4 regions of the Paenibacillus aurantius genome follow, and region 4 is predicted to be linked to each of the others. Evidence: predicted binding sites of a transcription regulator. Region 4 holds the regulator's gene; each other region holds the start of a gene.

Region 1 (2,200 bases), 940 kb from region 4:
GGGGCCCGGGGGAATTTTTCGGCACGAAGCAGAGCGGGCTTCCCGAATTCCGCGTGGCGGACATGGCGGCCGACTTCGAAATTCTCGAAGAGGCCCGGGACGACGCCGTCGAACTGGTGGCCCGGACCGATTTCTGGACAGCTGCGGAATACCTTCCCCTGCGGGAATACTTGCAGCGGGAGCAGGTTCTCAGCAGCGACCTGCTGGATTAACCTATCGTTTTCTTAGCTATAGCGCCTGCCGGGCTTGCCCGGAGGCGTTTTTTTTTTTTGATGTTGTAGCCCAGTTCCAGCTTCCAGTTACTTAACACAAGGCGGGCGGCTTGGGATTAAACCAGGGGAATTCCTCGCGGCCTTTTCCCGATTGCAAGCGGTATGCTTGATGACCTCTTTCCCGTCCCCGGCAGGAGTTTCGGGTCACATTTGGGCGGATCCCTTCATAGACTAGAGAATGACTGTTTGGGGAGGTGCCTAATGAGCTACTTGAATTATGGAATCGACCGCGACCTCGTGGAACGAATCAAGCTTAAGCTTAAAAATCCCGTCTACAAGGAGCGGGTTAAGAATCTGATGAACGGAGTGACGAAGGCCGACCTGCAAAATCCGAATAAGGTCAGCCGTCTGCTCTCCCAAACCGCGGCTGCTTTGGGGGAAAAGCTGACGGCCCAGCAGGCGGACGGAATCATCCGGTTCGTGATCGCCCAGAAGATTGATCCTTCCAACACTTTTCACCTCATTAAGCTGTGGGGAATGTTCCGCTAAGACCGCCTAAATCGGACTTCGCCTTCCGTCGGGCGAGGGATTCTTTAACCTGTTGAGGTTGTAAGCTCAGCGGGTTTTTTCCTGTTACCTGGAACGGGAGCAAACACTTTCCTCTTGAAAGGGGAATGCATGTTCGTAGTATAATAAGCGTACGAATAGGAACACTTGTTTGTAGGGACAGGATAAAGGGGAACAGTAAATGAAAGGAGAGAGGTTCCATGGGAAGAAAGCTGGAGGGAAATGGAATATGGGAGGCATCGCGCATGATGCTCCCCGAGCATAGGGAGCAGATCATCCGCCACCGCGGGGATCTGCCGAAGAAAGCGAAGCCCGCTCTGGACGAGCAGCGGATTCAGGAGCTCTCGGACCTGCTGGCGGAAGCGGTAAACCGGGGGAAGGCGGTGCAGCTCACGCTTTATGATCCTATCAGCCCCTCCATCCTGCATGGGCGAATCGAGAGGGTGGATCCCCTGCTGGGAAGGGTAAGGGTGACAGCCGGGGAGGAGGAGTGGCGAGTCCCGCTCCGTGATATTCTCGATATTGTCCTGGAGTAAGCTTTCCTTTGGGACGCAGTATCCAATCCATACATAAGCCGCCGCCCGTTAAGAATGGGTATGAAATAGCGGCATGCTCTCGACGGCCTGGTCCGAGGCCGCCGAAAGGGTCTCTTGAACCGGAGCCTGGATATGCTGCAGCATGTCCGAGACGATATCTTCGGCCGAACGGGGATTCCGCAGCTTGGCGGCGGCCCGGCGCATCCGATCGAGCGCGGACGGGTTGTGAAGCAGGAAACGGAGCTGACGCACCAGTTGATCGGCATAGTCCGCCACGAGAGCCGCTCCTTTGGCCATCATGAACTCGGCGTTATCCCGTTCCTGACCCGGTACCGGCCGGTACAGCAGGGTAGGCAGGTGACAGCACAGGGCTTCGGTGAGAGTGATGCCGCCCGGCTTGGTTACGAGACAGGAGGAGATGGCCATGAGCTCATGAACCTCCTCGACAAACCCGAGCACTTTCACATGGGGATGGTCCCGGAAGACCCTCTCCATGCTTTCCTGGAGCTTCTGGTTGTTTCCGCATACCATGACGGTCTGAATGGCGAAATCGTCCGAAATTTCGCTGCACAGCTCCTTCAGATCGCGCATGACCCCGTAGGACCCGGCCATGACGAGAAGGATACGCCGGCGGGGGTCCAGGCCGTATTTGCGGCACAGCCTGGCGACCGAGGCCGGCTGGCGGAACGCTTTTTTGACCGGAATGCCGGTGACCCGGACCTGCTCCGTCTCCAGTCCGCGGCCGACCAATTCGTGCCGCAGCTCTTCCGAAGCGACGTAGAACCGGTCGATATCCCGATGAATCCACCGGTTGTGAAGGGTGAAGTCGGTTATCACCGTATAGGTAGGAATCACGATCCCCCGTGTGCGGAGAACGGGCATGGC
Region 2 (2,200 bases), 2.9 Mb from region 4:
GCAATGGCAGGACCGAGCGTATCCGGGTTCGACAGGTTGCCAAGCACGTGAATCAGGCCCATAACGGTCCCGATAATCCCCATCGTAGGAGAATAACCGCCGGCCGCTTCAAAAATTTTGGCTTGAGCCTCATGGTTGTGCTCCAGCGCCTCCATCTCCAGCTCAAGAATTTGCCGGGTCAGCTCCGGATCGGTGCCGTCCACGACCATCATAAGGCCTTCCTTCAAGAAAGGGTTGGCATGCTCCTGCGCACGCTGCTCCAGAGCAAGAACCCCCTCCCGCCGGGCAACCGTAGCCATGTCCACGAGTTCTTCTATAATGATATGGGGATCCCGCTTCGGCTCCTTGAAAGCCATGGTAAGCGCGGCCGGCAGTTCCTTCAGCTTGGACAGCGGGAAGCTGACCACGACCGCACCTGCGGTACCTCCGAGAACGATAAGCAGGGCGCTTGGAACGAACAGAGCGCTGACATGCCCTCCGTCCCAAACATATCCGCCGATCAAGGCGGCCAGTCCGAGAATAATGCCTAAGATTGTAGTAATATCCACTTCAGTATCCACTCCCAATGCCTGTTATGGTTCCTCTTATCCTGCGGGACGCATTCCGCGCTGGTGTATCCTTCCACGGTTTGCAAGAAAGCCGGAAAAGCGGTATAATAAACGAACAAGTATTCTTATTTTGTTCCACTCTTTCGACGGATCGGAAGGCATTCTCCCTGCAGGCGGAATGCCGTTCCTCCGCAGCCGTGTCACAACTTCAACTATTATATCGGAAGATGTACGATAAATGTTTAGATGAATTCCATCATTATAGCTTGGGCATCGAAGGCTTGCCGGGACGACGTTATGCATGAAAGGTAATGCGGACTCCGGCGGCCTTTGTTGTGCAGGCTTACCCTTTTGGGAGGTTAGAATGAGCGATCTCGTATTAAGCCAGAAGAAATTTGAATTGGTGTCGGACTTTAGTCCCCAAGGCGATCAGCCGGCGGCTATCGATCAGCTGGAGAAGGGGATCCGGGAGGGCAAGCGTCACCAGACCCTGCTTGGGGCTACCGGAACCGGGAAGACCTTCACCATTGCCCATACCATTGCCCGGCTTAACCGCCCGACGCTGGTCATCGCGCATAACAAGACGCTCGCCGCCCAATTGTGCAGCGAGTTCAAGGAGTTCTTCCCGAATAATGCGGTGGAGTATTTCGTCAGCTATTACGATTACTACCAGCCGGAAGCCTACATTCCGTCCTCCGATACGTTTATCGAGAAGGATTCGAGTGTGAACGATGAGATCGATAAGCTCCGTCACTCCGCCACCAGCGCGCTGTTCGAACGGCGGGACGTCATTATTGTCGCGAGCGTCTCGTGCATATACGGCCTCGGTTCCCCGATGGAGTATCGGGACCTGGTCCTGTCGCTCCGGGTCGGGATGGAGCGGCCGCGCAACGACATTCTGCACCGGCTCGTGGACATCCAGTACCAGCGGAACGACCTTAACTTCGTGCGGGGAACATTCCGGGTACGGGGCGACGTGGTGGAGATCTTCCCAGCGTCGCGAAGCGAGCATGCGGTGCGGATCGAGATGTTCGGAGACGAGATCGAACGGATTACCGAGATCGACGTGCTGACGGGCGAGATCATCGGGGAGCGCGACCATATCGCGATCTTCCCGGCGTCCCACTTCGTTACGCATGAGAGCACCATGAAGCGGGCGATCGTAAACATCGAGAGGGAGCTTGAGGAAAGGCTCGCGGAGCTGAGGGAGCAGAACAAGCTTCTGGAGGCCCAGCGCTTGGAGCAGAGAACCCGGTATGACATCGAGATGATGCTCGAGATGGGCTTCTGTTCGGGGATCGAGAATTACTCGGGACCGCTTACGTTCCGGGAGAGAGGGGCGACCCCTTACACCCTGCTCGATTATTTCCCGGACGACATGCTGTTCGTCGTCGACGAGTCCCATGTGAGCCTGCCGCAGATCCGCGGAATGTACAACGGCGACCGCGCCCGGAAGGAAGTGCTGGTCGAGCACGGCTTCCGTCTTCCTTCGGCCCTGGACAACCGGCCGCTCCGGTTCGAGGAATTCGAACAGAAGCTGAGCCAGGCCATTTACGTGTCGGCTACGCCCGGCCCGTATGAAATCGAGCACTGCCCGACCATGGTGCAGCAGATTATCCGTCCGACCGGCCTCTTGGATCCTGTGATCGAGG
Region 3 (2,200 bases), 610 kb from region 4:
AGCCAAGGCGGCCGTCCTTCAAGACTTGAATATCCGCCTGGAGAGCGGCGAGGGGGCAACCGGCACGACGACCGATGCGGTGCTCATCGCCGCCACCGGGGGAGGCCGCAAACTGTCCTACGCGGGAACTGCCACAAGGCTCGGCTACCTAATCGGACGAACGGTGTATGAAGCGACTAAGGCCTCCGCGCTGCACTACCTCCGTTATATAGAAGAGAGAGCGGGTTCCGGATTTCGCAGCTGAAAAAGAAAAAAGAGACGACAACAGGGTCGTCTCCTTGTCTTACTCTTCGTCGAAAGATCCCGGCTTGGCGCCGATTCTTACGAGGATCGCATGAACCTCCATTTCCGCTTCGCCGGAGGAGCTGCACACCGAGGTGATATATTCGGTGTAGGTTCCGGTCGCTTGATGAACTCCCTCTGCGGATTCCCCTGTGGGATGGATGCGGATCAGCTTGCCGATGACATGGCCATCGTCCGTCTTGAGGAGGTTCAGGAAATGACGTTCGTCGATGACTCTGCTTTCGATGTATACCATAATAAGATCGCCTCCTGGGTTAGTTCGTAGCCGTGCTTACTAAACATGTAACTCAATCCGGCCGATTCGAAACAATTGTTGCCCGGGAGGCGGGAATCTATCCATCTATCCATCCATCGTTAACGGCTGGCCGGTTTAACGGGCATCCACATACTGGCCGGCAAGCAGGCTTACTTCGGCCTTGACCGAATCTCGCGACATCGTGAAGGATTCGTGGTAGCCGCGGCATACATACTTGCATTGGATACCCTTGGCATTCTTTTCCTCGGTGTAGATCCGGATCCCGGCCTTCCCGAGTCCCGAACGGACGCGCGAAAGATCTTCCCGGACCGTATCCATCATCCTCTGCATAATGACGATATAAGGCAGGCTCACCTTCAGAGCGGAACGGGTAACGGCATCGATATCCCTCTGAAGCATGGTGAGCAGAACAGGCAGCAGGACGTACTTGCGGACGAGAGCGGCTTCGGATTCGGTCGGCTGGGGCGGCTTGCGCAGATCAATCGCGTTCATGGCCATGGTATGCGAACCTCCGTTCGTATGTTCTATTCCCATTGTATAACAGTTATTGACATTTGGCAAGCGCAATGATATGACTCCCGCCCCCAAATTATTCCTTCCACCGAAAAAGTTATTTTTGGCGTTTGACATTCCCGTAGGGGACGTGGTATATTATTTTTTGTCCGCTGATGAAGTGCTTGCTAAACGGCATGGAACTCAGGACATTAAGCGGTCGTGGCGGAATTGGCAGACGCGCACGGTTCAGGTCCGTGTGGGCTAACCCCCCGTGGAGGTTCGAGTCCTCTCGACCGCACCACTACATAAACCTAGAGCACCCCAACCGGGGTGCTTTGTTGTATACTGACTCTATAAGCCGAAAGGAAGACCGTAATGATCGACTACAAAAAGCTGATAGCCGGAGCGTTGGCCCCTCACCTGCAGGGCTTGGACGAAGAAGCCGTACTCGGCCTTCTCGAATACCCTCCCAACCCCGAGATGGGGGACCTCTCGCTTCCCTGCTTCAAGCTTAGCAAGACTTTGCGGCAGTCCCCCCAAGCCATCGCGGACAGCCTGAAGGAGAAAGTCTCCCACGAATCGGTGGAGAGGGTCGAATCCGTTTCGGGCTATTTGAACGTTTATCTGGACAAGAAGCGCTATGCGGAGAATATCATTTCGGAGGTTTTGGAATCCGGGGCTTCTTACGGTTCTTCCTCGGACGGCAGCGGGAAGACGATCGTCATCGATTTCTCGTCTCCCAACATTGCCAAGCCGTTTCATATCGGCCATCTTCGTTCCACGATGATCGGGAACGCCCTTTACCACATTCTCCGCTTCCGGGGCTTTGACGTGGTAAGGATCAACCACCTGGGGGACTGGGGTACCCAGTTCGGCAAGCTCATCGTCGCCTATCAGAAATGGGGCAGCGAGAAAGCGGTCGAGGAGGAAGGCATCGAGGAGCTTCTCCGCCTGTATGTCAAATTCCATGACGAGGCCGATTCCGCTCCCGAGCTGGAGGACGAGGCACGCGGCTGGTTCACCCGGCTGGAAAAAGGGGACGAAGAAGCGCATCGTTTATGGAAATGGTTCGTGGAAATCAGCTTGAAGGAATTCAGCAAAATCTACGATCTGCTCGGGGTAAGCTTCGATTCCTATGCCGGCGAA
Region 4 (2,200 bases):
TTCTGCCGCGAAACACTTCCACCTCTTCGGTGCCCGAGTAGGAAATTCGCTCCTGTCCCTGCTTAAGCCTGCGCTTGTTAGCGGTCTTCCGGTTCTTCTCTACCATTCGTTCCCACTTACGGGACATTGTCTTCCTCATCCTCTACATACTTAATGGAATCCAGTTGAACCTTCAGACTGGATTTGAAAGCTTCTATATAAATTTTGCGAAGCTCGTTTCGTTCTTCCACTTCCTCGTCGGTAAGACCTACGGTTTTGGCTTTGCGCGCCAGTTCGTTAATTCTTGCAATGGTTTCGTCCATTCCCATTAGGTTTCGCCTCCCTGCTGTACGGCTCGTTTCTTTCTTACTTTGCCATTAACCCCCCGGCCTGTCAAGGGACGGCTAGAATGTCAAAAGGCCTTCCGTGTCTACGGAAAGCCAGTCCATAAAGTGCTCTAAATTCGCGTTAGGAGGACAACCCATTGCACCGGGTTAGGGCAAGTATAGAATTTGTCCCGGTCTAAGAGTAGTTCCTTCCAGATGATTAAGCTTCTTGATCTGCTGCATATACGAACGCACGCTCTCTCCCTTAGGAGCGTTCTCCTGGGCAATGCTCCAGAGCGTATCCCCCTTAATTACATCCGTCATTTTATGAGAAGCGGGAAGGGATTGCAGATCGTCGCTGCTCCCCGCGTATGCTTTAAAGAATAGGCCGAAGGAGAACGAAAGAGCTACGGCCAAAGTAAGAACAAGATAACGAATAGCCTTGCCCGAACGCTTATGGCTTACCGTCCCAGAACGCTTACTGCTTACCGTCTTCGTAAAGGAATTCACCGAAATCTCCCCCAAACATTTGTTCTGTTACGAGAATAACACGAACATGTGTTCAGGTCAACCATTTTTAGAACATTTGTTTCCCTTTTTGAGGAGAGCTGGATTTGTCGAAACTCGAACTAATGTTTGTACGAACTCCGGTTCTATGATATACTTTCCTTAATATTTCCTATTGGAGTGATGACTGTGAGCAAAATTTCCGGCCGCCAGCAGGCGATCCTGGATTTTATCAAAACCGAAGTGCGTGAGAAAGGCTATCCGCCTTCCGTCCGGGAAATCGGGGAAGCGGTCGGACTAGCCTCCAGTTCTACCGTGCACGGCCACCTCGAACGTCTGGAGAAGAAGGGTCTGATCCGCCGCGATCCTACCAAGCCGAGGGCGATTGAGCTCTTAGGAGAGGACAGCGAAGCCATGTTCTCCTTCTCGGTTGCCCGAGTCCCTCTGATCGGTAAAGTTACGGCAGGGGTACCCATTACCGCAACCGAGAATATCGAGGATTATTTCCCGCTCCCCATGCATTATGTCGGGGATGACAACGTCTTCATGCTTTCCGTCATCGGTGAAAGTATGATCGATGCGGGCATTCACAACGGCGACTATGTCATCGTCCGCCAGCAGCCGAATGCCAATAACGGCGAAATTGTCGTCGCCATGACGGAAGATGATGAAGCGACAGTCAAGACCTTCTATAAAGAGCGCGATCATATCCGCCTCCAGCCGGAGAATCCGACGATGGAGCCGATTCTACTTCAGAACGTAACGATTCTCGGGAAGGTCATCGGAATCTTCCGCGACATTCAATAGTAGGAACTCTACCAAGACCTGTGCCTCCTCGGCGCAGGTCTTTTTTGGCTGCACCGCTCTCTCCGCCCCCTATCGGCAAAACACGAAACCCCTTGGCCCGAAGGCCAAGGGGTCGTTTGCAAGCAAGATTAATAAAGGGTGATATACTGATCGCGTTCCCAGGAATGAACCTGGGTGCGGTACATGTCCCACTCGATTTCTTTCAGCTCATAGAAATGGGAAAGAGCATGCTCGCCCAGAGCGTCGCAGATCACTTCGTCGCGAATGAGCTCGTTCAAGGCCTCTTTCAAATCGGCCGGCAGGCTTGGGATGCCTTGCTCTTCTCTCTCTTCTTCGCTCATGACATAGATGTTGCGGTCGGTCGGAGCCGGCAGAGACATCTTGTTCTCGATGCCGTCCAAGCCGGCCTTCAACATAACGGCGAGAGCCAGATAAGGGTTGGCGGCCGGGTCCGGATTGCGCACTTCCACCCGGGTGCTCAGCCCGCGGGAAGCCGGGATCCGGATCATCGGACTGCGGTTGCTCGCCGACCAGGCCACGTAGCAAGGAGCCTCATACCCGGGAACAAGACGCTTGTAAGA

The links. The regulator LexA, encoded in region 4, represses DNA repair genes until DNA is damaged. The targets are predictions, from matches to a motif close to CGAACATATGTTCG.
Region 1: a site for LexA is predicted at 884-897, ahead of MJA45_RS11895 (YolD-like family protein). Genes of this name have one in related genera too.
Region 2: a site for LexA is predicted at 661-674, ahead of uvrB (excinuclease ABC subunit UvrB). Genes of this name have one in related genera too.
Region 3: a site for LexA is predicted at 1,064-1,077, ahead of MJA45_RS18955 (YhjD family protein). Genes of this name have one in related genera too.

What each region holds. Positions count from the first base shown of each region.
Region 1 is NZ_CP130318.1:2,637,586-2,639,785, forward strand. Features, by position in the region: gene recG (ATP-dependent DNA helicase RecG) at 1-212, shown strand, start outside; gene MJA45_RS11890 (stage VI sporulation protein F) at 474-761, shown strand; gene MJA45_RS11895 (YolD-like family protein) at 980-1,315, shown strand; gene MJA45_RS11900 (MGDG synthase family glycosyltransferase) at 1,364-2,200, opposite strand, start outside.
Region 2 is NZ_CP130318.1:142,366-144,565, forward strand. Features, by position in the region: gene MJA45_RS00675 (flagellar motor protein) at 1-548, opposite strand, end outside; gene uvrB (excinuclease ABC subunit UvrB) at 913-2,200, shown strand, end outside.
Region 3 is NZ_CP130318.1:4,188,654-4,190,853, reverse strand. Features, by position in the region: gene MJA45_RS18965 (adenosylcobinamide amidohydrolase) at 1-244, shown strand, start outside; gene MJA45_RS18960 (hypothetical protein) at 284-538, opposite strand; gene MJA45_RS18955 (YhjD family protein) at 674-1,057, opposite strand; tRNA gene MJA45_RS18950 (tRNA-Leu) at 1,268-1,355, shown strand; gene argS (arginine--tRNA ligase) at 1,430-2,200, shown strand, end outside.
Region 4 is NZ_CP130318.1:3,582,395-3,584,594, forward strand. Features, by position in the region: gene MJA45_RS16015 (hypothetical protein) at 1-127, opposite strand, end outside; gene MJA45_RS16020 (DUF896 domain-containing protein) at 117-308, opposite strand; gene MJA45_RS16025 (LysM peptidoglycan-binding domain-containing protein) at 474-629, opposite strand; gene lexA (transcriptional repressor LexA) at 1,002-1,619, shown strand; gene glnA (type I glutamate--ammonia ligase) at 1,748-2,200, opposite strand, start outside.